Synechococcus elongatus PCC 11801: one gene and its partner. The protein of the gene in region 1 interacts with the protein of each later gene in a pairwise test. Links are inferred from orthologs where the notes say so. Each region holds a gene or a part of one and is shown on either strand. Other genes may lie near its edges. The genes, in order: pheT and secD.

The links.
Region 2: the proteins of pheT (region 1) and secD interact in binary tests that used the Escherichia coli proteins (3 or more experiments, as listed by UniProt). The link is inferred for Synechococcus elongatus PCC 11801 from one-to-one orthologs.

Annotation. Positions count from the first base shown.
Region 1 is NZ_CP030139.2:462,434-477,278, forward strand. The notes cover bases 7,770-10,806. They hold pheT (phenylalanine--tRNA ligase subunit beta), read right to left. Parts: upstream 10,488-10,806; coding sequence 8,052-10,487; downstream 7,770-8,051. Other genes in these bases: dnaG (DNA primase), read right to left, coding at 7,770-7,909; DOP62_RS02245 (serine/threonine-protein kinase), read left to right, coding at 10,623-10,806. In the rest of the region: DOP62_RS02205 (ABC transporter substrate-binding protein), read right to left, coding at 1-1,012; nadC (carboxylating nicotinate-nucleotide diphosphorylase), read left to right, coding at 1,117-1,965; DOP62_RS02215 (LL-diaminopimelate aminotransferase), read left to right, coding at 2,040-3,275; DOP62_RS02220 (TldD/PmbA family protein), read left to right, coding at 3,520-4,860; DOP62_RS02225 (metallothionein), read right to left, coding at 5,176-5,346; DOP62_RS02230 (ArsR/SmtB family transcription factor), read left to right, coding at 5,447-5,818; more of dnaG, read right to left, coding at 5,828-7,769; more of DOP62_RS02245, read left to right, coding at 10,807-12,185; DOP62_RS02250 (lysophospholipid acyltransferase family protein), read right to left, coding at 12,276-13,652; DOP62_RS02255 (2OG-Fe(II) oxygenase family protein), read left to right, coding at 13,792-14,487; DOP62_RS02260 (NAD(P)-dependent malic enzyme), read left to right, coding at 14,795-14,845.
Region 2 is NZ_CP030139.2:1,849,957-1,864,643, reverse strand. The notes cover bases 9,819-12,697. They hold secD (protein translocase subunit SecD), read left to right. Parts: upstream 9,819-10,500; coding sequence 10,501-11,895; downstream 11,896-12,697. Other genes in these bases: secF (protein translocase subunit SecF), read left to right, coding at 11,904-12,697; DOP62_RS09115 (alpha-ketoacid dehydrogenase subunit beta), read left to right, coding at 9,819-10,464. Also shown: DOP62_RS09170 (nicotinate phosphoribosyltransferase), read right to left, coding at 1-743; DOP62_RS09165 (bifunctional nicotinamide-nucleotide adenylyltransferase/Nudix hydroxylase), read right to left, coding at 892-1,908; DOP62_RS09160 (DUF3122 domain-containing protein), read left to right, coding at 2,060-2,524; bifunctional diaminohydroxyphosphoribosylaminopyrimidine deaminase/5-amino-6-(5-phosphoribosylamino)uracil reductase RibD, read left to right, coding at 2,517-3,599; DOP62_RS09150 (glycosyltransferase), read left to right, coding at 3,850-4,950; DOP62_RS09145 (methylated-DNA--[protein]-cysteine S-methyltransferase), read left to right, coding at 4,965-5,534; DOP62_RS09140 (bifunctional aminoglycoside phosphotransferase/ATP-binding protein), read right to left, coding at 5,531-7,075; DOP62_RS09135 (hypothetical protein), read left to right, coding at 7,231-7,563; DOP62_RS09130 (hypothetical protein), read right to left, coding at 7,600-8,355; DOP62_RS09125 (DUF3082 domain-containing protein), read left to right, coding at 8,414-8,746; DOP62_RS09120 (ABA4-like family protein), read right to left, coding at 8,743-9,195; more of DOP62_RS09115, read left to right, coding at 9,484-9,818; more of secF, read left to right, coding at 12,698-12,848; DOP62_RS09100 (hypothetical protein), read left to right, coding at 12,835-13,233; DOP62_RS09095 (hypothetical protein), read left to right, coding at 13,342-14,100; DOP62_RS09090 (hypothetical protein), read right to left, coding at 14,443-14,687. UniProt on the Escherichia coli protein: Part of the Sec protein translocase complex. Interacts with the SecYEG preprotein conducting channel. SecDF uses the proton motive force (PMF) to complete protein translocation after the ATP-dependent function of SecA.

The DNA of each region.
Region 1 (14,845 bases):
CCAATAATGCTGTCAAAGCGGCGTCGGGATGCGTGGTTTGTTGAGCGATCGCCACCCCCCAAGTCCCTTGGGTGGCAGCACTGGTCTGGCCAGGCGCATGCACCATCGGAGCCAGCCCCACTTTGCCGCGTACCGCCGACTCCGGTCGCTCCAGCAGCATTTCGGCATAGGGCCAGTTGCGCATAAAGGCACTCTGGCCACTTTCAAAGATCTTGAGGGCTTCATTTTCTTGAAAGGTGCTGACCCCCGCTGGCGAGATCTGGTCCGTAATTGTGCTGCGCAGCCAGGTGGCCGCCGCGATCGCTTCGGGACGATCCAAACCAACCTCACCGGATTGCGGATCAATCCAATAGCCCCCAAAACCCGCCAGCACTTCTAGAAAGTTGCAGACTAAGCCTTCGTATTGTTTGCCCTGCCAGACATAGCCCCAAGGCACCTGGCCTTGCGATTGGAGTTGTTGCGATCGCTGCACCAGTTCCGCAAAGGTTTGGGGCGGCTCTGGCATCAAGTCCTGCCGGTAGTAGAGCAAGCCAACGGCGGCATTCAGGGGCAGGCGATAGAGGCGATCGCGGTAAAAACTGCCATTCAGGGCCGAGGGCAAAAATTCAGCTTGGATTTCAGGCGAAATGCGATCGCTCAGATCCAGCAACCAACCAGCAGCAACAAACTTCGGTAGCCAGGTGACATCGAGGAAGACCAAATCGTAGGGCGCATTACCCAGCAAAAAGGCGGTGGTGTAGAGGTCTGACACGAGACTCGTGTCGTTGGGCCCAGCCACCAGTTCCAGCTGAATTTCAGGATGTTCAGTCGCAAAACGAGCGATCGCCGGTTGCATCGCCTCTCGAAACGGTGCGGGTAGTAGCGCTCGCAACACAATGGTCGAATCAGCCGCAGCGGATCGCTGGGTTCCCGTCCCCATCCAGCCGATCGCTAGGGTCAGCATAAGGGTGAGCAGCAGAGGGACTAACCGCAGCGATCGCCAGCGAATTGTCCAACCACGCAAGAGCGGCATGGGAACGCTCCAAAGCAGACCGTCACTGCCGTTTTAACAGACCTGCTCACAGGACTCCAAAGCCAGCGACAATCAAAGGAAGTGTTTGCCAGTCTTCCCAACCCATGCTGCCTCCTTGGATCCTGCTTGACCCGATCTTGGCCGACTGGTTACGCGAAGACCTCGGCCGTGGCGATCACTCTGCTCAAGGACTGGGTTTGGATGAGGCCAAGGGCAAAGCCGCTTGGGTCACGAAAAGTGAGGGTATCATCGCGGGCTTGCCGATCGCCTTCCGCATTTTTCAGTTGCTTGATCCGCAGGTGAAATGCACCGCCAAGCTCGCAGAAGGGTTTGCCTGCCACAGTGGTCAGATTATTGCGGAACTGGAGGGACCGCTGGCCTCACTGCTGAGTGGGGAACGGGTTGCCCTCAATCTGGCGATGCGGCTGAGCGGGGTTGCCACAGCAACCCGACGCTTTGTCGATCAGATTGCCGATCTACCCACCCAGTTTGTCGACACCCGCAAGACAACCCCAGGTTTGCGGCTGCTGGAAAAGTACGCAACCCGTGTGGGCGGCGGCACCAACCATCGCTTGGGCTTGGATGATGCTGTCATGGTGAAGGACAACCATATTGCGGCAGCCGGTGGCAGCATTGCGGCAGCCGTCAAGAAGCTGCGATCGCAGTTGCCTTTTCCCTTGGTGATTGAAGTGGAAACTGAAACCCTGGGTCAGGTGATGGAGGCGATTTCCGCGGGCGTTGGTGTGATCATGCTCGACAACATGAATCTGTCGCAGATTCAAGCAGCAGTTCAAGTGATTCGCGATCGCGCTCCCCGCACCAAAATTGAGGTTTCGGGCAACATAACCCTCGACAATATCCGAGCGATCGCAGAGACCGGCGTGGACTACATCTCCAGCAGCGCCCCCATCACGCGATCGCCTTGGCTCGATCTCAGCATGCGCTTGCAATAACTAGCGCCGTCGTTGGCGATCGCAGCAAACCGATACACTACGAGATTGCTGCTTGGCGAATTCTCCAGCGTCCTATGGCGACCATTAACAACAACTACCTGAAGCTCAAAGCGGGCTATCTTTTCCCCGAAATTGCACGACGGGTCAATGCCTTTGCCCAGAACAACCCTGACGCCGCGATCATCCGCTTGGGCATTGGTGATGTGACCGAGCCGCTGCCCGCTGCCTGTCGCCAAGCCATGATTCAGGCCGTGGAAGACATGGGCCAGCGCGAGAATTTCAAGGGCTATGGTCCCGAGCAAGGCTACGCTTGGTTGCGCGAAAAAATTGCTGCCCAGGATTTCCAAGCGCGGGGCTGTGAGATTGACGCATCGGAAATCTTTATTTCTGATGGTTCCAAGTGCGATTGCGGCAACATCCTCGACATTTTTGGCGATAACAACCGCATCGCCGTCACCGATCCGGTCTATCCGGTCTATGTCGATACCAACGTGATGGCAGGTCACACCGGTGACGCCAACGATCGCGGCGAATATGACGGCCTAGTCTATTTGCCCATCAGTGCCGAAAATAACTTCACCGCTGAAATTCCCAGCGAAAAAGTTGACCTGATCTACCTTTGCTTCCCGAATAATCCGACTGGCGCTGTTGCTAGCCGCGAGTATCTGCAAGCGTGGGTCGATTACGCCCGCGCCAATGGCTCAATCATTCTTTTCGATGCCGCCTACGAAGCATTCATTACCGATCCGGCCATTCCCCACTCCATTTTTGAAATTCCGGGCGCTCGGGACTGCGCGATCGAGTTCCGCTCCTTCTCTAAAAACGCTGGCTTTACCGGTACTCGCTGCGCTTTCACCGTGGTGCCCAAAGGCTTGAAAGGCAAAGCAGCGGATGGCAGCGACGTGGAGCTTTGGGGACTGTGGAACCGTCGTCAATCCACCAAGTTCAACGGCGTTTCCTACATCGTTCAACGCGGGGCTGAGGCAGTCTACTCCCCAGAAGGTCAAGCTCAGATCAAAGAGCTGATTGCCTTCTATCTCGAGAATGCTCGGATCATCCGCGAAGAGCTGACGGCTGCTGGTCTAGAAGTCCATGGCGGTGTCAACGCACCCTACGTTTGGGTAAAAACACCCGCTGGTCTGACAAGCTGGGACTTCTTCGATAAGTTGCTGCACGTTTGCAATGTGGTCGGCACACCGGGTTCAGGCTTTGGGGCTGCTGGTGAGGGTTACTTCCGTATCTCAGCCTTCAATAGCCGCGAAAACGTGGTGACGGCAATGCAGCGGATTCGTGACGCAGGTCTGGTTTAGGACAACATCTTACTAAGCAGCAAGCTGGGGGGTGCGCAATCACCTCCACAACAAAACTGTTGTTCCTCATAAAGGTTCAGATCCCAGTCGCTCATCACCGCTCAGGTTTAGAGCGGGCTGGGCCAATTTATGAGAGGCGATCGTCTGCTGCCTCAGCAGCTCACTTACCCCGTCGCCGCTGAAGAATCCATACACTAAGGAAGGGAGCCATAGAGGCTCCTTTCTGTGTTTCTCCCACATGACTATGCCCCTGGCCATCGATCACCTTGCTGAACAAGTCAGTGACAGTGCCCGTCGCTTGGGCATCCACCAATACGATGTCTCTGGCTCTGCCGTCGAAGAGACGAGTGTGCAGGTCGAGAAGGGAGAACCCAAACAGGTCAAGGCCTCGCAGCGATCGGGCGTGACGGTTCGCGTCTGGAATGAGCAAGGACAAGTTGGAATCACGTCCACCAGCGAAAGCGATCTTCCAGGTTTGGAGTTGGCCTTGCAAACGGCTTTGGAAGCCAGCCAATTCGGCATTCGGGAACATGCGCCGGACTTTAGCCCCGAGGCGACAGCGCTCCTAGAACCGCTGGAAATTCCCAACTACGACATCGAAGCGGTTCCAGAATTGATCACGGCTTTGGCTGATGCAGAACAGCAGTTGCTTGCCAGCCATCCTGCGATCGCTGCCGTTCCCTACAACGGCTTGGCGCGGCGGCGCAGTGAGGGCTTCTATCTCAACAGTGCAGGGGCACTGCGCTCTGAGAAAGGGAGCTATGCCTCGCTCTACCTCTACAGCAAAACAGAGCAGGCCGATCGCAAACCTCGTAGTGCTGGGGCGTTTCGGATGGCACACCGCCTCGCGGATCTTGACTTCAGTGGTTGCGTCTCAGAGACGGCTGACAAGACCATCAGCCACCTCGACTACCGTCCGATCGCGTCTGGTAAATACCTGGTCTGTTTCTCGCCCGAAGCCTTCCTGCAACTGCTTGGAGCGTTTTCCAATCTGTTCAACGCCCAAAGCATACTCGATCGCCAGAGTCTCTCGACCCCTGAATCCTTGGGCACGGCGATCGCCTCACCACTGTTGAATCTCTACGACGATGCTCGCCATCCAGCCAATGTGGGTGCAACGGCTTTTGATGGCGAAGGCACACCCACTCGCCGCCTCCCGTTGATTGAAAGCGGTGTCCTCAAAAATTTCTTGCATAGTGCGGGAACAGCCAAACGGCTGGGAGCAAGTCCAACAGGTCACGCCAATCTCGGTGCCAAGGTGACGGTCAGTCCTCACTTCGGTGTGGTGGAAGCAGCAGAAGCGCGATCGGAGCTGAATTTAGAGACAGCAGAATCTGTGGTCTTGATCGACGATTTGCAGGCGCTGCACGCTGGGGTGCAAGCCCTACAGGGATCGTTCTCACTACCCTTCGATGGATGGCTGGTCAATCAAGGCGATCGCAGCAGCATTGAGTCGGCCACGGTTGCCGGCGATTTCCGCGAGCTGTTGCGCAACATCGTCCAAGTCGATGTGATCGCGCAGGTTACCCCCGGTGGGATTGCTCCTGCTGTCTGGGTTGAAGGGCTTTCGATCACGGGCGAATAAGCCATCTGGATCAGCGCGATCGCCCTTTGTAGCTCGATCTGATGAGCCTCAAGCCCAAGGCTACCACCAGCGAGTTTTACCGGTTGCGATCGCTGCTCCACCGATGTGTCTTACCCGAAATCTTGTTGCGGGGAGCTTGGGGGAGGCTAGTTCCCCAATGCGTGGGTTGGGGGTGCGCAATCACCCCCACGAACAGAAGCATCAGCTCTCTAGACCAGCTTCAACGGTTCTCACATCATTAAACTTTCCACCAAAAATTGCTGGCTCCGAGACCAAGAGCCAGCGTTTTTTTATTGAGATTACGCCGCCAGTCCGCTAGCCGTGGCAATTACAGCCTGTGTGGCCACAGCCCTTGCTACCGCCTGCGTGACCATCAGCACAGGCTTCGCTGCAGTAGTACTTGCCGTCACGAGCGATCGCCTTGCTGGGATCGACGTTACACAGACAGGGTTCACAAGCGCATTTGACGAGGGTGGCCGAGGTCATGATCGCAACTCCCTTGAATATCTGAATAGGTGTTCATGTGTTTACCCTAACATCTGAATCTTGATTCAGGTATGGTGGGTGGACAAACAGTTACAGGCTCATGACAAAACCAGCGCTGCAGGATGGAGATGCGGCAGTTTGCCAAGGAACGCATGCTGCGATCGCCTCGGAACTGCAAGCGGTTGCACCGGAGGTTGCCCAATCCCTTGCGGAATTTTTTGCAGTGCTCGCAGACCCCAATCGACTGCGGTTGCTATCGCTCTTGGCGCAGTCGGAGTTGTGCGTGGGAGATTTGGCACAGGCCATTGGCCTGTCTGAGTCGGCGGTGTCGCACCAATTGCGATCGCTGCGCAATCTGCGGCTGGTCAGCTATCGCAAACAAGGACGACACGTCTACTACCGCTTGCAGGATCACCACATTGTGGCGCTGTATCAAAACGCCCTCGATCACTTGCAGGAATGTCCGGAATAAGAGCAGTCCTTAGGCTGGGATGGGTTGCTGATCCGCTGAGTCGATCGCGGCTGGTTCAGTAGTGTTTGCTCGGAAAGCCTGGGGATTGAGGCAACGCTCCTCATCCAGTTGTTGTAGGTAGCGGCGCTCGTTGTAGTAGAGCTTTTGAAAGTGAAGCGCCTCTTGATTGAGCTGCTCGTGCAGTGCTGTAATCTCGGCCTCAGCGTCTGTTTCAGTGCTCACGCCTACTTGAAGCAGCCGCTCAATGCAATGTTCGAAGGTGTGAATGCTTTGGCGTGCCCAAGAGTCGAGCAGATGGCGGCAGCGTTTTTCGCAACGTAACCGCTCAACCAAGGCGACAGCACCTCGCAACAAGGGTAATGGGTGGGTGAGATCAGCGCGATCAGTTTCGCTCAGTTCCAAGAAACTCGCGAGGGGAACCCCCGTCAACTGATCGAGGCGATCGCGCAGAATTGGCACGAGATCAATGGCAGCTAAATCTTCTGGATCTCCTTCGCCCCGCTCTACTTGGTACATGGACTCCAAACCGAGATGGGCTTCTTCGATCTCAGCGATCGCCTGCCAGAGCAAGCGATGGGGCTGGAGGCTAAAACCTTGAATTTCGCGATCGTGCAGGGTTTGTCGCACGGTCAAACGGAGACGGGGACAGTGGAGGTAAACCTTGATAATTTGTGCTTCGGCCTGCTCGCGAATGCTGATGTCGCCGGGTTTCTCCCAGCGGCTCGCCTGCCCATGCCAGCGTTGTCCTCGGACCTGCGCCCGAAGATCTGAGGCCAATTGCAGTGCTGTACGAGCTTCGCCTTGGCTAAGGCGCTCGGCAACCTGGTGGACGTAGTGAGTCCGTAGGGGTGTGTTGGGCAGCTTGCCCAGCAGTTGCACAATCGCTTGAACCGCTGCCTGAAACTGGTCGGCCTGATCGAGATCGCGATCGCGCAGCAGTTGCTCGATCTGCCAGTCCAACCAAAGGGGCGATCGCGCCAGCAGTTCCCGATAGTCAGCCGCGCTATGCAGCTGGAGGTATTCATCAGCATCCTTACCGCCGGGCAGATTGAGGACGCGCAACTGTACCTGCCCTTGATAGGCCAGATCTTTGACTTCCCCGATCGCTCGTTCTGCCGCTTTTGCACCAGCGCGATCGGCGTCGAAGTTGAGCACGATCTGATTGGATTCGCTGTAGCGCGAGAGCAGCTTGACCTGCTGGCGACTGAGGGCTGTCCCGAGGGAAGCCACTGCGTGATCGATGCCCGCTGCATGCAGGGCGATCACATCGAAGTAGCCTTCAACGACGACAGCTTGATCCTGCTTGGCGATCGAGGCACGGGCTTTATCCAAGCCAAACAGCAGCTTGCCCTTCTCGAATAGGGTTGTCTCGGGCGAATTGAGATACTTCGGTTCTTCGCCGGTCAGCGTACGGCCGCCAAAACCAACAACCCGCCCTTGCAGGTCATGGATCGGAATCATCAGGCGATCGCGGAAGCGGTCGTAGTAGCCTTGGCTATTGCGCCGCGCCACTACCAAACCTGCTTCTTCAACCAAGTCGGCAGGGAAGCGCTTTTGCTCAATTAAATGGGTCGCCAGACTGGCCCACTGGGCTGGAGCATAGCCCAGCTGAAATTTCTGAATCGTGGACTCTTGTAGACGACGATTCTGCTTGAGATAGGTGAGCGCTGCTGAACCTTCTGGTCGGCGCAGGGCTTGTTCATAAAACTGGGTGGCGACGGCTAGAACTTCGTAGAGGCGTTCGCGGCGGCTGAGCTGGCGCTGCAGCTCTTGATGCTGATGAACTTCGAGGGTACGAACCGGGACTTGGTAGCGCTTCGCGAGGTCGAGGACAACTTCGCTAAAGGACTGCTTGCCTAGCTCCATCAGGAACTTGATCGGGTTGCCGCCCGCGCCACAGCTAAAGCAGTAGTAGAACTGCTTGGCCGGACTGACGGTGAAGCTCGGCGATTTATCGTCGTGAAACGGGCAGAGGCCAACAAAATCCTTGCCGCGCTTTTTGAGCACGACTTGCTCCGAGACGACATCGACGATGTCGGCCCGTTCTTTGACTGCTGCGATCGTTTCGGGATGAAGCCGAGGAGTATCCATGGCCGCCTTGGGCAACCTGCTCCTATTGTGAGGGAGACTTTTGATCCCCGCAGGGGGGTCGTAAAAATTGGCAAGGCGATCGCCAGCAAGCACTCTCCCTCGTCACTAGAGAGAGATTGACAGCGATCGCTTCAGGACTGTTCTAGCTGCGCAGGGTGACGCGGAAGCGCTCGACGAGGGACTGACGTACCTGATCGTGAACCGGCTCAACCTCTGCTTCGGTCAGAGTGCGATCGCCTGCCCGATAGGTGAGGCGGAAGGCCAAACTGCGCTGATTCTCGGGAACGTGCTCACCCCGATATTGGTCGAACAGCTCGACTTCACTGAGCAGTGCCCCGCCCTGACGGCGAATGATCCGCTCCAACTCCGCCACAGTCACGGACTGATCGACAAAGAATGCCAAGTCGCGATCGCTGGCTGGGAAGCTGCTGTAGGGCTGGAATCGTGGCACTTGGCGATCGGGCTGATCGAGGTGGTCGAGCCAGACATCTAGCTCAAGCTCAAAGGCGTAGACCTCTGCCGGTAGTCCCCGCTCTTCGCAAAGCGACGGATGGAGCTGACCAAAGCGCCCAAGGCGATCGCCCTGCAGCCAAAGCGAAGCAGTACGACCCGGATGGAAGCGATCGTCTTGGCGATCGGGCTGAAACTCGATCGTCAGTCCAAAGCGCCCAAAAATCTCTTCCAAGATGCCTTTGGCGGCATACCAGTCAATCGCTTGTTCTTTGCCACCGCGCTGCCAGCGGCCGCGGCTGGGATCACCTCCGAGAATACCGCCAATGCGATCGGCCTCGAAGAAGCCATCTTCTTCTCGCCAGAAAACCCGACCGATTTCAAAGCCCCAAAGCGGGCCGTTTCCTTGCTCCCAGTTGTATTGGAAGGCATCAATCAGGCCGCTGAGCAAATCGAGTCGCAGAGCGGCATATTCCGCCAGCAGTGGGTTGGCCAGATGAACTTGGCGATCGCTGCCGGGTTTGACCAAGGAGTAGTGCTGCAGCTCGGTCAGTCCTGCTCCGCGGCAGACCGCCCGAATCTGTCGCCGCAAATTCTCATCGACTGAGAGCGCGCCTTCGGTGTCGCCCAAGTTCGGCAGCGTTTCCCCGAAATTGTCGTAGCCATAGAGCCGTGCGACTTCCTCAATCAGGTCAATCTCACGCTCGAGATCACGCCGGCGATAGGGGGGGACGCGCACTTGCCAGACTGCATCATCAACCAAAGTCAAATGGCAGCCGATCGCAGTTAGTAACCGCTCAATATCGTCTGCACCAAGGTCTTTGAGTTCATCGTCTTCGGCTTGGATGGGACCTAACAGTTCATTGATGCGCTGGAGACGCAGGGTAATGCTGGGCTCGAGTTCAGCCTGGCGTTGGCTGGTCGCAACAGTCTGACTGACCACACGGCCGCCCGCAATTTCTAGCAGCAGATCGATCGCTCGTTGCGCTGCGATCGGCAGTTCGGTCACGTTGACGCCACGCTCATAACGAGCTGAAGCTTCGGTGCGCAAGCCTTGGCTGCGTGCTGAGCGTCGGACTGCAATCGGCTCAAACCATGCTGCTTCCAGCAAGATATCGGTGGTCTGATCACTGACTTCACTGTCAGCGCCGCCCATCACCCCAGCGAGTGCGACGGGGCGATTGCCCGCAGTAATTACCAACGCTGCTTCTGAGAGTGTCCGTTCCTGATCGTCGAGGGTCTTGAGCGTTTCACCGGCCTGCGCCGATCGCACCCCGATCGCAAGATTGGTACTGCCCGCGATCGCTTGCAGTTTCTGGCGATCGAAGGCATGGAGCGGCTGGCCGTACTCCAACAGGATGTAGTTGGTGATATCGACGACATTATTAATCGTCCGAATCCCTGCCAGTTGCAGCCGCTTCTGCAACCACTCGGGAGAAGGCGCGATCGTCACCCCTTCGATAATCGTGCCGCTGTAGTGGCTGCAGGCTTCGCTTTGCAGGGCGATCGCCAGACTCGGCGACTCAGAATATGTTTGCAGTTCCACCTCAGGCAGCGTCAGGGCGGCAGAAGTCAAAGCTCGTACTTCCCGCGCGATCCCGATCAAGCTCAGGGCATCGGCCCGATTCGCCGTCGAGGTCAAATCAAGGACAACATCATCCAGCCCTAGCAGCGGTCCTACGGGCTGCCCGGCTTTGAGATCTGCGTCCTCTGAGAAAATATGGATGCCTTCCGATTCTTTGGTCAATCCCAGCTCAGACAGTGAGCAGATCATGCCCTCGGATCGCACACCCCGCAGTTTGGTGGGTTTTAACTTGAGGTCAATACAGGGCAAGTAACTCCCCAAAGTGGCGACCGCAACCCAGATGTCTGCCCGGACGTTACTCGCGCCACAGACGATCGTGACTGGTTCTTCTTGACCAATCTCGACCTGACAAACGCTGAGGCGATCGGCATTGGGATGTTGCTCCCGCTGAAGGACGCGCCCAACAACCACACCTGCGGCCCAAGTGCGGCGATCTTCAATTTCTTCAACTTCAAAGCCCGCTAGGGTCAGTTTTTCCGCGAGCACCTCGGGCTCGAGGTCAACCTGGACCAGCTCGCGCAACCAGTTCAGGGATATCCGCATGCTAACCGCCTTCCTTGAGCGCCTCGTTTCGGCTCAATCATTCTATCGGCAAAGGGTGGAGGGCTTTGCGAAGCCGCGATCGCCGCTAAAGTGGAGGCAACTGAAGACGATCCGGATCTTCAAGACATACTGCCCATGGCTCTCTGTCTCAACCCAGCCTGCGAACAACCGGATAACGAAGACACGAACGATTCCTGTGCAAGCTGCGGATCGCCCCTGTTGTTGCGCGATCGCTATCGCGTGATCAAAGCCCTGGGGCAAGGGGGCTTTGGTGCCACTTATCTGGGGCAAGACCTTCAGTTGCCCGGCGAACCACTCTGCGTGATCAAGCAGCTACTCCCGCAAGTGCAAGATCCCGAGATGATGCTGATGGCTCGGGAGCTGTTTCGGCGCGAAGCCAAAACCTTGGGCCGGATTGGCAACCATCCCCAAGTCCCCACCCTGCTGGACTACTTCGAAACCCCGCAGGGCTTCTACCTCATTCAGGAATACATTCGCGGCAAAACCCTTGAGCAGGAGGTGCGCGAGCGAGGACTCTACAGCGAAGCTGCCGTCAAGCAGTTCCTCAGTGAACTTCTGCCGCTTTTGCAATATCTCCACAACCAAGAGGTGATTCACCGCGATATCAAACCCGCGAATTTGCTTCGGCGAGATATTGATGGGCGACTTGTCTTGATCGACTTTGGCGCAGTCAAAGACCAAGTCAGCCAAATCAAGGGAGGTAGTGGACTGACAGCACTGACCTCGTTCTCGGTGGGGACACGAGGCTATGCTCCGCCCGAACAGCTAGCGATGCGGCCGGTCTACAGCAGCGATATCTATTCGCTGGGGATCACTTGTCTGTTCCTGATGACCGGTAAAGGACCTCAGGAACTGGATTACAATCCCGTCAGCGGTGAATTGCTCTGGCGCCAAGCCGTGCAAATTAGCGATGCGTTTGCGACGGTGCTGGGCAAAATGCTGGCAGCCTCTGTGCGCTTCCGCTATCAGCGAGCAGAGCAGGTGATGACAGCACTGGATCTGCAGCCCTACCACGACAGCTTGATCCAAGGGCTGAGTGCCTTACCGCCCGGCACTGCGCCCATTAAACCCTCCTCGGGACGGACAGGATCTGGCTATCCCTCTCCCCAAGAGCGTCAGGCTGCGGCGATTCGAGCCCGTCGGCGCGATCGCGGGGGGCAGCGACCTGAGCAGCTTGCTGATCCACAACAGTTGCTCGCTTTGACAGGAAGCTCGAATCCTACAACTGGGGGGTTAGGTCGAGCCAGCCTCAATGCTCGGGATATCTTGGCAACCTACCAGCGCGGCCGGCGCGATTTTAGTCAGCAAGTCCTGAATCGCATTGACCTTAGCGAGTCTCAGTTGCCAGGCATTAACTTTCAAGGGTCGCAGCTCAAAGAGTCCATTTTTACAGCGACGCAGCTTGAACGAGCTGATTTTGGCCAGGCCAATCTACACCGCGCTAATCTCCGGCGAGCCAACCTCCATCAAGCCTATTTTGGGAATGCCGACCTCAGTTTTGCCAACCTGCAAAAAGCAGACTTGAGTGATGCAACTTTAAGCAATGCCAATCTGCGGGGTGCCAACCTCTGTGGTGCTAACCTACGCGGTGCTAAGTTGACCCCCGTGCAACTCAAGATGGCTAAAACGAACTGGTGGACGATCATGCCTGATGGTCGTCATGGTCGCCTGTTTTAAGACTTAGTTTCTCTTTGCAGCCCTAGCGAGTATTGACTGCCATCTTCTGGAGATTGTTTCAACTCCTAGCTGAAACAATCTCTCGGTCTATTACTTGATGGATTTTTCAAGTTGTGTTTGTAGATCAGCAGTCAACTGCTCGATCGCCGAACGTCGACTCTTTCGATAGTCCAGATAGCGATCGCTGACATTGATGGGCTGACCGATTTGTAGCTTGGCAATCCGTTGCCCCAGCTTTGAAATTGACTGGGGATTACGGCCCTGAATCCAGGCGATCGCGCGCGCAATGATGGTCAACACCTCTGCATAGCGATCAATGCTCGGTTTTTCGCGAACATAGGAGCCCGAAACGGCAGCAAACTGCTCTACCAGTCGCATATGCCCCATGCGAATACTGGCTTCCATAGCATTCCAGTCTGCGAGACCTCGTGCCACTGGAGAGAGCTGTTCAAGGTCATCACGGTAGATGCGATCCCAGCCCGCTTGCTCAATGCGGCGACAGCGATCGCTAATGGTGCCTTTAGCTGGCAAATTAAAGTGGGATTCCGCAACGGAAAGAGCCATTTCCCGGAGACGTTGTAGTCGAGTTGCAAAGTCTGGATAGGCAGTCTTCTCAACCACATTTTTAGCAGAGTCAACCGCTAGGCTCTGCCCATAAGCCTCACGATAGAAGGTTTCGAACATTGTCAACATCTCTAGTCCCAGTCTTGCTAACTGCGCATAGCGTTTCTCACCGGGATGATCAATGGCTGGAGATAGAGATTTGGGGAGTTTTAGTTGTTGTTCGAGGTCATTAAAAAGCCGATCAATAACCACCCAATTCTGACGATCAACAAAGGGGTACTGAAGACTGATAGGAATGATGAAAACGGCTTCAGATCGATTTGCTTCAGCCAAATCATCACAGCACCAAAAGGCGAGCTGGGCGATACCAGGCTCAAGAGGGCTGAGGATTTCACTGTGATTATTGGTTGCCCCTTCTGGCGCGATCGCCAGCGGAAAGTCACCATTGACGAGACAATCCCGCGCGGTTTTGAGGGCGAGGCGATCGAGCTTGCCGCGCTGAATGGGAATACCACCCAGTTTTGACAGCACCCAGCCCGTCAATTGACCAGCCCAAATGGGAATGCCGCGATCATAGAGAAATTGACTATGAACGGGCGATCGCAAGGGAATTTGGTTGCGGCGTGCCACCGTCGGCACCGTCTTCCAGAGTAAATGCGCCAAAACGAGAGGGTCTTGGGTGCTTGGATGCCGGAATGCCAAAATGAGCCGAGATTGTCGAGCTTGGAATTGGGCGAGGCGTTGCGCCAGTTCTTCGACGCCCGTTGTTTCGACGCGCTGGATGCCATGCGATCGCAGCAGCATTGGCAAGACTGTCTTGACCACAAGGTGCAGCCAAGGCTGATAGTCCGGCGGAATAAAGCGCAGTGCTGGCTGCGCCTGTTGCACGATGGCATGGGGCATGGGCAGTAGCGATCGCGCGATCGCCTGAAACGGCCAAGATCGCCCATATTGTGACCTGCAATTGCTGGAAGCTCATGTTGGCTTCGGCCAGTTGCGATCGGTGGAGTAGGGTACACAAGAACCGTTCTTTCATCACTCCATGCCCATCGATACTTGGTTTCCTCTGGCTGTCTCTCGCACTGTACTAATGCCAGATCCAGACTTGCTGGAGCGCATGATCGTGCAGATATTTCAGTGGCGTGGGGATCTGTGGGCTAATCCGAGTGGCGAAGCGGCTTGGACCGGCGACATGAACGGCGTCGCGTTGGTGCATGAACATCCTGATTTTGCGTGGCTGCGATCGCAGGTGGAAGTTCAAGCCCTACAGTTTTGCCAAGCCCTTGGCTTCCAAACGGAAGCCTTACAACTGTGGATTCAGCGGTCATGGCCAGTTGTTTCGGAACCCGGCCAGAGCATCGGCGCCCACCACCATCCCAACGCTCACCTCAGCGCTATCTATTACCTCAACGGCGAAGCGGATCCGGATCTCGGTGCCCTACGAATCTTTGACGATCGCCCCCGTAATGAGTTGGTGCCTGGCATGGCTGTTGGCTATGGCGAAGTGATTAAGGAAGAGGCACCACTCAATCAAGCTTGGGTTGACTACCCGCCGCAGACAGGCCTGCTGCTGTTATTTCCTGCGAGCACTCGGCATGGCGTCACCGAAAATGTGACCGATTTCACTCGACTCTCTGTCAGTTTTGACCTTTACATCACGGCACGATCGGCAACCGGTTTAGCTCCGGAATATCTAGCTCCCCCAGTTGATCGCTGGAGTCCAGTTCCACTGCGCTGACTGCGATCTTCAAAACTGAGAGATCCCTGAAATCAGATCAATTGCTGAGCGAGCTGCTGAACTGTAGCTTCTACAAGGGTTGTAGAGGCTGGCATCTTCCGCACGTAACTGGACTGCTCCTTTTGTCTATTTTTGAGACTAAATAGACTTAAAATGAGTCTAATATGAGTCTTAAACAATATTAAAGAGACTAACTGGTATTGGATGGAGTAAACGCGATCGCCTGATGGGTGGGGGTGCTCTCTGGGGGGGAGATTCAAACAGGGTGGGACAATGGCAGTAAGACTCTTTGCATCCCCCTGTCTCAATGACCTCTGCACTTACCCCGAATGCCAGTCACAGCGTCACTGTTTTGGTG
Region 2 (14,687 bases), 1.4 Mb from region 1 along the record:
CGATCGAGCATATTACGGTAAGCATCTAACTCACCTGCTTGCCCCCAAGCTGTAATCGTCGAGTGCTCCGCTGCCGGAATCGAAAAGCCTGCGATCGCGCAATCGTAATAGCGCTGTCCTGCCAGTAAAGCAGCGATCGTATCGGTGCCCTGAAAGTTGACTAAATGGGCTAGCCCTCCGATTGCAGCACTCTCTTGGCTTGAGACCCCCCGCGAACCAAAGTCATGCAACTTGAAGTCAATTTCAGCGGCTGGATTGTCGGCTGACTGCTCCAGCGCTTGCTGAATGATTTGCCGAAGCTGCCAACTGCGCGTTGCCACAGTCGTCGGATACCAAACCCGCAACAGTAGCGTCTCAACCCAAGTCACCAACCAAGCCAATTCAGGATCGGTCGATTCCACTGTCAGCAAGACATGGCCGGTGGGAACCAGGCTGCCTTCGGGTACGGCACGAATTCGCAACGGTAAATAACCGCCATGGCGATCGCAAACTTGTTGCCAGCCTGCTTGATTGAAGGGCAAGCCATGTGCTCGAAATAGCGCGGCAGCTTCTTGAATGTCGGTGCTAGTGATTGGCTTTGAGAAATAACGCAACAGTAGATATTGCAGGCCAAAAAAGAGCGTGTGCGAGCAATCTCCACCCCGGCTCTCTAAATAAGCTCCGATCGCAGTGGTATCAGCTGGATATTGCAGCCAGTGACTCACTTTGTATGAGTCGGTATCGAACAGAAGATTGAGGTCCATAATCAGTTGCGCTCCGCAACGATGAGGTCAAGGACAACTCACCCGGTCTCTCCAGACTGAGCTGTCAGAACAAAATGACTACCAAAACAAGAGGCTAAAACTCTTGATTTCCAGCTATGCGATTACCTAATGACTGATCGATTCAGCACTAAGTTCGACTGACAAAATGCTGAATAATTTGGAAGTGATCTTCGAAGAATTGCTCTTCGTGAGCATAGAGATCCGCGAGGGACATCCACCAAGCTTTTTCGGCATCATCGCCGCCGCGCACGGATGGTAAAGGCCCAGGTTTAAGGTGAATGCAAAAGGCGTGGGTAATGATGCGTCCCCGTTGCGATCGCTGCGGTGCATCAAAGACGCGATTTTCGACAATCGATCCTTGTAGAACTGGCTTCGGAACTTTCAATCCTGTTTCTTCGCGCAGTTCCCGCAGCATTCCTTCCAGCACGGTTTCATCTTGCTGGATATAGCCTCCTGGCAGTGCAATCAAGCCTTTGCCTGGACGTGCCTTGCGACGAACGACCAGCACATGCCCCGACTGAATCACGATCGCATCGGTGGTCACAAACGTCGGTGCGTAGGGCGCGACAGCCCAAGCTCGCCGATAGCCTTTGATGTAATCGGCCTCATCGCGCAGCCATTGATAGCGACCCGTTTGCTGATACGCCGTCAGATAGTCTGCAACACCTGCAGGTAAAGCAGCGGCATAGTTTGACTCTTCAGAACCGCTGAAATAGGCATCGCGAACAGCAGTGGAGTGAACTGCTTCCAGTCGCGGCACTTCCAAAAAATCCCACTGGGGAAAGAGATCGAGGTAATAGCTACTGCGATCCTTGCGGTGACCGACTAAAACAATGCGGGCTTCCTCGCCAGCTTCTTCGAGGACTTTTTGCTGAATTTCCGTCAGCCAAAGATTGTCGCTGTAGAGGTGATCCCGAATGGGGATAAAGCTGACTCGTTTTTGCCAATTGGCAGGCAACGCTGCCCGAATCATTTCCTCGCGTTCTTCAGAACTCCAAGGATTGCGCGTATCGGGTGACGCGAGATGGCTACCAGTCAGAATCAGGAGATGTTGCGCGACCTCAAGCGATCGCTGCACCACTGACAGATGACCATTGTGAAAAGGTTGAAAACGGCCGATATAAACGGCAACGTCGTATTTCATTGATTGACCTCAGAATCCCTGAAGTGAAAGCCTGCTTCGATTAGCGTGGCTTGCTTTGAAGGTAGCACTGAATTTTGAAAGCTGACAAGGCGATCGCAGCGTCAGCCTATGCACACAATGAAACAGTGAACGGCACAGCTGGATTAGAGCGATGCGTTGGCTGATATGGGGATGGTGCTTGCTTCTCCTGTTGGGAAGTCCGAGCCTGCCTGCGATCGCGGCAATTCATCACTATCCCGAAGGGGGCGATCGCGAAATGATTCGCTCCTTGCAAAGTCTGCGCGATGCAAGGGATCAATCTTGGCAGGTGATTTTCTATGAACGTCGCCAAGGCAGCGATCGCATTGCTTCCCGACTGCGCTTGGTAGGTTTTCCAGCCGTGCGCCTCTCGCGGCAGACGCCCTTGATCGTGGAGCAAACGGGTCGGCAACTGTCCTTGCCCAACGTGACGGATCAAGATACTCAGCTCAGCGCCAATGTGGCAGAGTTCGACAGCGAGACGCTGTTGCCACTCCTCGATCGCATCACCCCTCTGCGGCTACAGCTAGACAATGAAGTGATGTTGACGGTACCGCCGTTTATGGTCAAAGAATGGGCTGCGATCGGGCATGAGTGATCGCGATCGTCAGTACATGCAGCGCTGTTTAGAGTTAGCTGCACAAGCGGCTGGGCAAACAGCACCGAATCCCATGGTCGGCTGCGTCATTGCCCAAGGCGAAGAAGTCGTGGGTGAAGGCTTCCATCCGGCCGCTGGGCAGCCCCATGCGGAAGTGTTTGCTCTGCGGCAAGCCGGCGATCGCGCCCGTGGAGCCACCCTTTACGTCAACCTTGAGCCCTGTAATCACTATGGCCGGACGCCGCCCTGTAGCGAAGCGGTGGTGGCGGCTGGTCTAAAGCGGGTCGTAGTCGGCATGGTCGACCCTGATCCCCGAGTCGCTGGGGGTGGCATTGCCCGACTTCAACAAGCGGGAATCGACGTGACGGTTGGTGTTGAACAAGCCGCCTGTGAGCAACTGAACGAAGCGTTTGTTTGGCGGGTGACTCAGCGTCGTCCCTTTGGCATTCTCAAGTACGCCATGACCCTCGACGGTCGAATTGCGGCTAGCAGCGGCCATAGCGCTTGGGTCAGCAGTCCTGAATCGCGTCGCCAAGTGCATCAACTGCGATCGCAAGTGGATGCGGTCATTGTGGGTGGCAACACAGTGCGGCTGGACAACCCTCGTCTGACTTGTCATGACGTCAGCGATCGCCATCCCCTGCGAGTAGTGATGAGTCGCCACTTAGATTTGCCGCTGGAGGCCAATCTTTGGCAGACCGATATTGCGCCCACGCTTGTTTTTACCGAAGAGACGGCCGATCGCGATCGCCGGAAGAAACTCGAAACTCAAGGGGTAGAAGTCATTGCACGATCGCCGTTAACTCCTACGGCTGTGAGTGCTGAATTATTCGATCGCGGCCTTTCGACTCTGCTCTGGGAATGTGGCGGCACTTTAGCTGCGGCTGCTCTCCGCGAAGGTCAAATTCAGAAGCTTCTAGCGTTCATTGCTCCCAAGTTGATTGGTGGCCCACCCGGTTACAGCCCAGTCGGTGATTTGGGTTTATTGCGGATGGATCAAGCCCTCAAAGTTGAGCGATCGCAGTGGCAAGCGATCGGCCCCGATCTTTGCTGGACGGCTTATATCCAGTCGTAAATTCATGCCTCTGGTTCCAATCAAGAATGGTAACTTTCCGGACTTTTAGTTGAGAATTCGCACGATCACGGGAGTTCAATCGCGCTGGCCATCATGAGCTTCAATCGACAACCGTTTCAGGACTGAGATTCAACTTCCCGAGGACTGTAGGGACGAGACAAGAGAGCAGTCACCCAAGGTTGATTTGTCTGGAAGGGCGATCGCCTCGTATGCTGAGCAGCAGTTTGCGTCGGAGCCCAAGTGATTGGCAGTGCTTTCTCTCTCCTTGGTCATCCCGACCTTCAATGAAGCTGAGAATATCCAGCCGCTGCTGCTACAGCTGAGTTCATTGCTCGACCACGCCCTGCCCGATCGCTACGAGCTGATTGTGGTCGATGATGATAGCCCCGATCACACTTGGGCGTTAGCGGCAGAACTCCAACCGAAGCTGCCAATGTTGACGGTATTGCGGCGGCAGAGCGATCGCGGCCTAGCAACAGCCGTCGTCTATGGCTGGCAACAGGCTCAAGGCGAAATTTTGGGCGTGATTGACGGTGACCTGCAGCATCCACCGGAAACACTCTTGGCTTTGCTCGAGACGATGCAAGCAGGAACTGACTTAGCAGTCGCCAGCCGTAATGTGACCGGCGGCGGCGTCAGTGACTGGAGTCTATGGCGTCGCTTTGGTTCACGGGGCGCTCAGTTGCTTGGTCTTTTAGTACTGCCAGAAGTCCTCGGTCGCGTCAGCGATCCGATGAGCGGTTACTTCATGGTGCGGCGATCGGCACTCGACCTCAATCGCCTCCAGCCTCGCGGCTACAAAATCCTTTTAGAAGTGATTGCCAAAGGACGCATCCGGCACATTCAGGAAGTCGGCTTTGTCTTCCGTGAGCGCAGCCAAGGCGAAAGCAAGGTGACGTCCCGAGAGTATTGGGATTACCTACGGCACTTGCTACAGTTACGACTCCAGCGCTGGGAAAGTTCGCGCTTTTTGAAATTTATCGGCGTGGGCGCAACTGGCGTTATCGTTGATAGCCTCGTACTCTATCTTCTACATGATTCCAGTCAATTAGGATTGCCGTTACTACTCAGCAAATTTATTGCAGCTGAGGTCGCTATTTTTAATAACTTTATGCTGAATGATGCTTGGACTTTTCGTGATTTAGCAAAGGGATCTCAAAAGCGCTACTGGTCTCGTCGATTCCTCAAGTTTAATTTGATTTGTTCCTTGGGAATTTTCTTAAATCTCCTGATTTTAAGCCTCTTAGTTGAAGGTCTTAAATTACACTATTTACCATCGAACTGGGTAGCGATCGCGGTTGTTACTCTCTGGAATTTCTGGCTGAATCGCAAACTTACTTGGGTTGGTTAGTGAGTGAGTTTGCAATGCAACTAACAGATTCGATGATTCACTGGAGTCCTACATCGCGATCGCTAGTTAGTTCATCTGGGGTCAGCCAACTGATCTACGGATTACACAGCACTCCTTTTGGAGATTGTTTGATTGCAAAGACGGCGATCGGCATCTGTCAGCTTGAGTTTTTTGATTCTTTAAGCCCTGCGGAAGCTGAGCCATGGTTGCAAGCGGCTTGGCCTGACGCAGCAATTCACTATCAGCCGACTGAAACGACCATGATTGCTCAGCAGCTCTTTCGTTATGAAACTGCTGACCCCAGCCTGTTCCGGCTGCACGTGCACGGCACACCCTTTCAACAGCAAGTCTGGCGATCGCTGCTTCAAATTCCTAGAGGGGTAACGACCACTTATCAAGCCTTAGCGATCGCGATCGGACGCCCCAATGCTGCCCGTGCAGTAGGCAATTCGGTTGGCAAAAATCCGATCGCATACCTCATTCCTTGCCATCGCGTTATACAACAGTCCGGCGAATTGGGTGGCTATCGTTGGGGACGCGATCGCAAACAGAAACTCTTGAATTGGGAAGCGAAAGTCTGTTAAAGACCAATCACGTCTAATTGTTCTGCTAGAGGCTCTTCAGTCGCGATCGCTTGCACAGAGGTTTGCTCTTCGGCACTAAAGTCTTGCCAAGCTGCGAGTTGCTGACTGACCAAATCCGCAGTCGCATCAGCAATATCCCCTTGACGGGCTTGCAATCGCTGCCGCAGCGTCGATTCCGAGGCTTGGCAATGCAAAATTCGGATCGGGATCTCTTGGGATTGAGCTGCAGTGATCGCAGCATTTCGATAGGCTTGACGGTCATATTTCGCATCCAGAATGACGCGGTAGCCGGCACGAGCTAAGCAAAGACCCAATTGTAAGAGGCGATTGTAGGTGCGATCGTTCATCTCAGCACTATAGAGTTCTGGGCCACCCCGTTCGAACAAGGGCACACCTGCTAGGTGTTTGCGAACCGCATCTGATCGCAAAATGATGGCCCGTTGCCGTTCCGCGATCGTGCGTCCTAGAGTTGATTTACCCGAGCCGGAAAGACCGCTGAGTAACAGCAATTCGCCCTGTTGAGCTGGTTGGGCATAGGCATGGGCCAGCCGGTAGTAAGCAGCTGCCTGATCAAAAGCCTGCTGACGGCGATCGCTATCAATGGCTGGATCGTCTAATAAAAATGAGGTGACTTTAGCGCGGACATACGCTTGTCGACTCAGATACAGCGGCAGAACTTGTAGTCCTTCCCAATCGCCACTTATCTCAGCATAGGCGTTGAGAAAAGCCGTTCCTAGATCCTGACGGCCGCGTGCATCGAGGTCCATGACCAAGAACGCAATGTCATACATCGTATCGACAAAGCGGAAGGGCTCATTGAACTCAATGCAGTCAAACAAAAAGAGTTGATCATCCCATCGGCAAAGGTTTCCGAGATGAAGATCGCCATGGCATTCACGGATTTTATCTGCAGCAGTCCGAGCTGCGAATAGATCAGACTGAGTGTCAAAGAAGCGATCGCTAAAGGCTTTGGTTTCCTCAAACTGTATTTGAGTCTGTGGGCCCCCAACATAGCTCAGCGTTTGTTGATAGTTTTCATCAAAGGCTTTACGGATTTGTGCCACTTGCCCATAGCTACGAACGTGGTCATCTACCCAAGTTCGAGCATGAAAATCCGCGACAACTCCAGCCAGTTGGCGCATGACCTCAGCATCAAGATGGCCCGCTTCAAACTGCTCAGAGAAGAGACAACCCTTGGGAAACTGCTTCATTTGCAGAGCATATTCTTCAGCGGGTTCGCCTTCAGAGAACTGATAGCGATCGCCCGTTTTTGAAATAGCAAGAACCTGTTGATAGAGGGGTGCTGCTGTCCGTTGGTTGAGGCGCAATTCTTCTTGCAGAAAATGCTGGCGTTTTTCCAATGTTGAGTAGTCTAAAAAGCCAAAGTTAACCGGCTTTTTGAGCTTGTAGGCATAGGGCCCTGTCAGCAGGACATAGGAGCAGTGCGTTTGATAGAGCTGCACAGGTGTTTCAACGGCATGCGGATAAAACTCAGGCTGCAACATCTGCTGAATGAGAAGCGGCAGGGCAGCATCCGTCATCGTTTTGGCCTAAAACACTGCTTCTACCGTGGCACGCTCGCCAAACCTTGATCAAGCTCGATCGTCTAAGTCAGCAAGATCAGAGGGATGTTCCTAGCCTCCGTTGCGGGAATCTTAAGAACCATTCCATCCCATTTTTTTGGGAGAGGTCGACCATGAAACATCCCTCATCACCCACCAGTGATCAACAGATTTATCAACTGTCGTTTCTCTGGAATGGGGCCTACTGGACAGATGCTGAAGGGATCTCCCACTTTGACCAGCTCTTGAAAGCGCTGACACCAACCGATCATCAGCCCCAAGCTGCGACAATTTGTCTTTCGGCAGAACGCCAGCCCAGCGGTGACAACCCCTTGGATTTGATTCGGGTGGACACCTACACTGATACCTACACGCTGCCTGCTTTTCCTGATCTGCCGTTAATCCCGCTGACCAGCAACCGGATTCCCAAGCTCCCAGTGTGGTGGCTGGATGTGCTGTTTGACTGACGGACTAAACGTGCTGACCGGCCGCGATCGCACTGCTTAGGCAGATGGCGGGGCCGCTGTGGGAAGTGCTGGCGTCGCAAAGCAGTAGTAAAGAGTGTTGTTATCCACAACTTCAGGATTGGCTTCCAGCAGGCTAGCTTCTGCTTCCAAAAAAGCCCGTAAGTCAGCAGTGGGCCAAGGCACAAGAGTACTGGCTTGGGTTACCCAATCGACTAAGCTAACCCGACCTTGCTGTTGCTGAATAAGGTCGTGCAATAAGCGGCGTAGTTGCTGCTGTTGATCTTGCCGTTGCGGATCGAAGGGAAAGCGATAGCGAATATTCCCCAACTCATCCGAGCTGACTTCAGCATTGAGCAGTAGCGCTTCCGTTTTCAAAAAAGACTTCAGTTCCTCGGTGGGCCAAGGTACCCGATCGCTGGCGCGGGTGACCCACTCGATCATGCCCAAGCTCCCTTGCGACTCGCGAATCAAACCATGCAGAAACCGCTGTAGGCGTTGTTTTTGCCGCTGGCGCCGCTGCTGACGAAAGTTGAGTTCTAGCAAGCTACCCGCAGCGGTTGCCACCAAACCACCGCCCCCAAACAGGATGATGCTGGCCTCCTGCTGTTCGCGGCTATAGCCCCAAGCAGTGGGGTTGGTTGAGGCTAGACCGATCCCCAAGACCATGCTAGGCACACCGCCTAGAAGGAGGGTGACAGCGAGGAGCCGCTGTAGGAACAGATCCACCATGTGCCAAGTTCGGTCTCTTACCGTTGAGTATGGCGCGGCGATCGCCCCTGCTGTAGCCTGCATCGTTGCCGCCTCTTTTCAGCGAGACTAGAGCAAGCATTGTTTGGCGATCGCCCGATCCATGAGTGACGAACAGCAGACCAAGCAGACCCAACCGACTGAAACTACCGCTGGCAATCCACCGCCAACCTTACCGAGCTGTTGGAGTGGTTCCGCTGTCTCAGGAGCGATCGCGGTAGGCGGCTACTTTCTGACGCTGTCAATCGCCAGTAGCTTTGCGGCTAAACCGCTGCCGACTGGCAACGCCTTCGCTCAAAACATTGCGGTTGCAGTGCGGACGCTGGTAGTTGGCATGGGTGCGCTTGCCACAGGCATTTTTGGCATTGTGGCCTTGGGCCTGTTTCTACTCGGGATTCAAGTGGGGCTACAAAGCTTGCGCAAAGCCCAAAGCTAGGCCGTTGTAGTTGAGGTGGCTTGTCGTTGTTGCCACCACTGCCAAATTGCTTGGGTAATCAGGTGGCTGAGCAGTCCAAGCGGGCCTGCAAATAAGCAGAGAACTAATGAGTGGCGCACGGGAAGTCCCGGTTTCTCGACGGCGGTTTGAGCTACCCAGCGCCCCACAAAGAGATCCAGCACTACGAAATGAAGCCAGCCAGCAGCCGTGACCCCAGGATCAGCAAAGGCTTTGGCAATATCCGCCAACTTGGGGCTGGCAAGCGCAGCAGCCGATTCGGGCGATACGGACGTAACCAGCAGTATCAAATAGGCGATCGCCAGTACCGCAAAAGGATAAGGCGAGCCGACAATCCGCTGTGTCCATTCCCAGCGCGGACGGCCAATCAGCAATAACCAAAAGGGCAAGACGGCCAGATTGGCACCGTTAAAAAAGAGCTCAGCCAGCATTGGGAAACCAGGTAAGGCAACGCCACAACGTCTCAAATGTAACGATTGGCAGCCAGCAGCAGTGGGGATCGCTAGTCTGAAAGCAAACGACGGAAATCCTTGCACCATGACTGCTTTGACCTATAGCGACCTCGGCTTGTTGATTCTCTTCCTATCGCCAGGGCTGCTGCTCTCAGTCTTGATTCTTGGCACCTTTGCCAAGGGCGGCTAGGGCGATCGCTATCCGAGCCCAAGGGCAAGCGGCTATTATCTGAAGATTGCGCAGTTTTTGCCGCCTTCGAGGAACCCATGGCCGAAACCTTCATGTTCAACGCCCTACGGGCTGCAATCGATGAAGAAATGGCACGTGACCCCAATGTTTTTGTCCTCGGCGAGGACGTGGGGCATTACGGCGGCTCCTACAAAGTCACCAAGGATCTCTACAAAAAATACGGTGACTTCCGGCTGCTCGACACCCCGATCGCCGAGAACGGCTTCACAGGGATGGCCGTCGGCGCCGCCATGACCGGTTTGCGGCCGATTGTCGAAGGCATGAATATGGGCTTTTTGCTCCTAGCCTTCAACCAGATCGCCAACAACGCGATGCTGCGCTACACTTCCGGCGGTAACTTCACCATTCCGATCGTCTTCCGCGGTCCTGGGGGTGTCGGTCGCCAGCTTGGGGCTGAACACTCCCAACGACTGGAAGCCTACTTCCATGCCGTGCCCGGGCTCAAAATCGTGGCTTGCTCAACGCCCTACAACGCCAAGGGTCTGCTGAAAGCAGCAATCCGCGACAACAACCCTGTCCTCTTCTTTGAGCACGTGCTGCTCTACAACCTCAAAGAAGACCTGCCCGACGAGGAGTACATCTGCCCGTTGGATAAGGCAGAACTGGTTCGTCCCGGCAAGGATGTCACAATCCTCACCTACTCGCGCATGCGCTACCACTGCTTGCAGGCAGTGAAGACGCTGGAGAAAGAAGGGTTTGATCCCGAAGTGATCGACCTGATTTCGCTCAAGCCCTTCGATTTTGAAGCGATCGAAGCCTCAATTCGCAAGACCCACCGCGTCATCATCGTTGAAGAGTGCATGAAAACGGGCGGGATTGCTGCTGAACTGTCCGCAGCGATTATGGAACGCTGCTTCGATGAACTCGATGCACCGGTCGTGCGTCTGTCTTCCCAAGATATTCCGACGCCCTACAACGGCAAGCTGGAAAATCTGACGATCGTTCAACCCGAACAAATTGCGGCCGCTGTCAAAGATCTGTTGACTGCCAAGGTCTAGGTCAGCGATCGCCGATCTGCCGTATTCAGAAACATCATGGGAAAACAGCAGAGTCCGCTGATCTTAATTCTGGCCTTGGTGGCCGCTGCCATCTTTGTCTTGGTGCAGCTCCCCATCCGCCTTGGCCTTGATCTCCAAGGGGGCTCGCAGTTGACCATCTTGGTCAAGCCCACCACCGAGATTCCCTCGGTAGGCGATCGCGAACTGGAAGCGGTGCAGCGTGTCATTGAGAACCGGGTTAATGGCTTGGGTGTCTCTGAAGCGGTGATTCAAACTGCTGGCAGCGACAAGATTTTGGTGCAGTTGCCCGGCGTCAGTGACCCCGAACAAGCCGAGCGGGTGTTAGGAGGCACAGCTCAGCTAGAGTTTCGGGAACAGAATCCTGGCACTGAAGCTGCTGTGACCCAGCTACAGCAAGTGGTTTCCCAAGCGCGGGGGGCGATAGAGATTGAGCGCCGCAATGGTGACCCTGCCAAAGTGACTGAGTTAGAGCAGACACTCGAAAAAGCTCAGACAGAACTAGGTAAGTTTTTTGGTCCCGCCCAAATTACTGGTAAATCGCTGAAGGATGCTCTTGCCCAGCCAACCCAATCAGGCAATAGCTGGGAAGTGGCCCTGCGCTTTGATACGGAAGGCGGTGACCAATTTGCAGCCCTCACCAAAAGTTTGGCGGGCACAGGGCGCAGCATTGGCATTTTCCTCGATGGCGTTCTGATCAGTGCGCCGGTGGTGGGGCCTGAGTTTGCCCAGACTGGGATCACAGGGGGCAGTGCGGTCATCACGGGCCGCTTCAGTACGGAGCAAGCCGATGACCTGGCGATTCAGCTGCGCGGTGGTGCCCTACCGCTACCGGTGGAAATTGTTGAAAACCGCACCGTGGGCGCGACACTTGGTCGAGACAGCATCCAGCGCAGCATCTATGCGGGCGTTGGCGGTTTGCTCCTCGTCCTTGTTTTCATGGTGGTTTACTACCAGCTGCCCGGCTTGATCGCTGACATTTCCCTAGCGATTTACGCCATCCTCTCGTTGGCAGCCTTTAATCTGCTGGGTGTGACCTTGACCCTGCCCGGAATTGCTGGCTTTTTGCTCAGCATCGGTATGGCCGTGGATGCCAACGTCCTAATTTTTGAGCGAACGCGAGAGGAACTACGAGCAGGCAAATCGCTCTATCGCTCCGTTGAATCCGGCTTCTATCGAGCTTTCAGCAGCATCTTGGACAGTAACGTCACGACGCTGATTGCCTGTGGTGCTCTGTTCTGGCTAAGCAGCGGTCTGGTCAAGGGCTTTGCTTTAACACTGGCGATCGGGGTGATGGTCAGCATGTTTACGGCGATCACCTGTAGCCGCACGCTGATGTTCTTGGCGATCACGAATCCAGCCCTGCGCAAGCCGCAACTGTTCGATCGCACTCTGACTGCAACCAAATCCTGAGGGTGACCATGACGTTACAACTCACGGCTCAGCGTCGGCGTTGGTGGTGGATCTCTTCCATCTTGGTCTTGCTCAGCATTGTGGGCATGGCGATTTCTTGGGTGCAGTTTGGGGGGCCGGTACGACCGGGTCTGGACTTCATTGGGGGTACTCGTCTGCAGCTCGAGCGAGACTGTACCAAAGCACAGTGCGATCGCCCGCTGGAAGCTGGTGCCATTCGTGAGGTCTTGACCTCCGAGGGCTTGGAGCGCAGCAATGTTCAAGTGGTGGGGCAGGAACAGCAGGGATTTGTAATCAGCACTGGCGATCTGAGCCCTGAAGCGCGTGTTCAGCTGCAAATCAAACTGAGTGAAGCGTTTGGTCCCTTTGATCCGCAGCAGACGCAAATCGACACGGTGGGTCCGGTACTAGGGCAGCAATTGCTCAGCTCTGGCTTGTTGGCGCTGCTGGTCTCCTTTGCTGGGATTCTGGTCTATCTCAATTTCCGATTCCAGCGGGACTATGCCTTGCTAGCCATTCTGGCTCTGCTCCACGATGTGTTTATTACGGCGGGCGTTTTTGCTTGGCTGGGGATCTTGGCGGGCTATGAGGCAGACAGCCTGTTTATTGTGGCGCTGCTAACGATCACGGGTTTCTCGGTCAATGACACGGTGGTCATCTACGATCGCATCCGAGAAACGATCGCCCTGTTCCCCGACGACGATATTGATGAAATCGTCGATCTTTCGGTCAACCAGACGCTAGGCCGTTCGATCAACACTACCCTGACAACGCTGTTACCCCTCGTAGCGATTTACATCTTCGGGGGCGCCACCCTGCAGAACTTTGCTTTGACCTTAATTGTCGGGTTTGTTTTGGGTGCTTATTCCAGCATTTTTGTCGCGAGTACCCTGCTAGGTTGGTGGCGTAAACGCACGCCGCGATCGCCGCAACCGATCAATGCTGAAACCTGATCTGACAGAAGTGACGCAGCGCGATCGCCAACTGCAGCTGCTGCAGGCTTGGCATTACCGCCGACAACAGCCCAGACTGTGGCTGGCCAGCTTGGGACTGGTTTGGAGCCTTTGGGATCTTCGGGCTGAATGGGCCTTGATGGCAGAGCAGTTCACTTGGGCAGCGCTGCGCTATGCCATGCTCTACCATCTCTTGACGTGGCTAGTGCTGATCGTCTGTTCGATGAGTTTGGCTGGAGTGTTGATCGATCGCTGCTGGCCGCAACGCCGCGATCGCCGACTACAACGCCAGCTCGATCGCATTTTAGCCACGGGAACTCGCCATCCACTCTGGAAACGCTTGCAGACTCTCAGTCCTGATAGCACCCATGCCAGCAGTCTCTAAATCGACTGTTTGTAGACTGCAGCTCAGCCCATGGCAGTCATTGTCTGTCCAGCGTCTTGATCTCTGGAGCCAAGGCTCACAGCGATTGCAAAGATCAGAATCAATGCAATGCGGCTCAATCGACTGATTGCGACAATTCCCATCCTGCTATTAGCGGCTTGTCAACCAGATAGTCGCCTCAGCGAAACGCCACCGGTAGATGAGCTGGCAACAGTGATTTCCGTGACGATGGGACCCTATCACTTGCACCTCCCTTTGGTGGCAATCACTTGGGCGGGCAGCTCTAAAGTGTCGAGTCCTTGTGCGGGAGAAGAGTCACAGCGATTGTGCTCGGTGCCAGTGGCAACCCTTGTGCAATCTGCCAACCAAGGAACTGCGATCGCAGCAAGCAGTCTTGAGATTCTGCTGGATGACTACAGCACTTTTAAGAACACAGAGCTCGATCGCTGGTTTGACATTCCGCAACTCTGTGAACAACTCACTCAGCGCTGGGCGCGTCAGCAATGCACTGGCCCTTCTTTGTTTCAGGACAACCTGCGAAGGTTCACTCTCATTGAAGCGGAGTCGCTAACAAGGGTTAACAGTCTGGGCTTAATTGGGGGACAGAAGGAACCTATTCAAGAGGTGGTGCAGCGGATGCAGTTGGTGAAGACTGAGCCGACTGCTGATTGTGCGGCGGATGGTCAGGGACTCTGCACTGTGGCGATGCACCTTGAAGGCGATGTGCTAGCTGTTTGGATTGTTGCGATCGCGGACGTGGGTTCGATTCAAAGACAAGCGATCGCGATTCAAGCTTTTTTGAAGTATGCAGCAGGGAAGGAGGAGAACTACGAGGCACTGACTGAGGCTTTGGCAACAGGGACTTGAGAGAGGTCAGCGACTGTCTGAGAGTAAAAAGGTGGTCTTGAACAATAACGAGTTCCTGTTCGAGAGTAGCGAGTTATTGTCTAAGAGGTTCTAGGTATAGTTTTTGATAGGTCAGTTATGGAAAAACAGTCGTGATTTGCAGTTAAACTATGACGATCTTATCTTTTACTATTAGTAGCTATGCTTCAAGATGAATTCGTTAGTGTCAAACTGCCACCAGTTACCGAGAGACTATACCTAGAGAGTGCGATTTAGTTGGTGCGATCACAGGTAGAGCCAAGAATCATTACAGTAATAAAGGAACTGATAATTCAGTTTAATAGAGGAATTTTAAAGTCTTATCTAAATATTTAAATCGCGATCGAGAAGCAATGCTTTTTCAATTTTTTCTTTGATCTTATTTTCATACATACTTGAGTACGGATAGATCGCTAGACAGACAACCGCGCAAGCAGCTCCTAAAACGGCTGAAAAACTCCAAATATCAGAGTTTGAAGATAGAGTATCAGATTGCAAAATAAAGAAAGGTAGTACAGCGCAGATACAGATAGTTATCCAGATTAAGACATTAGCAAGTAGCCTTAAAA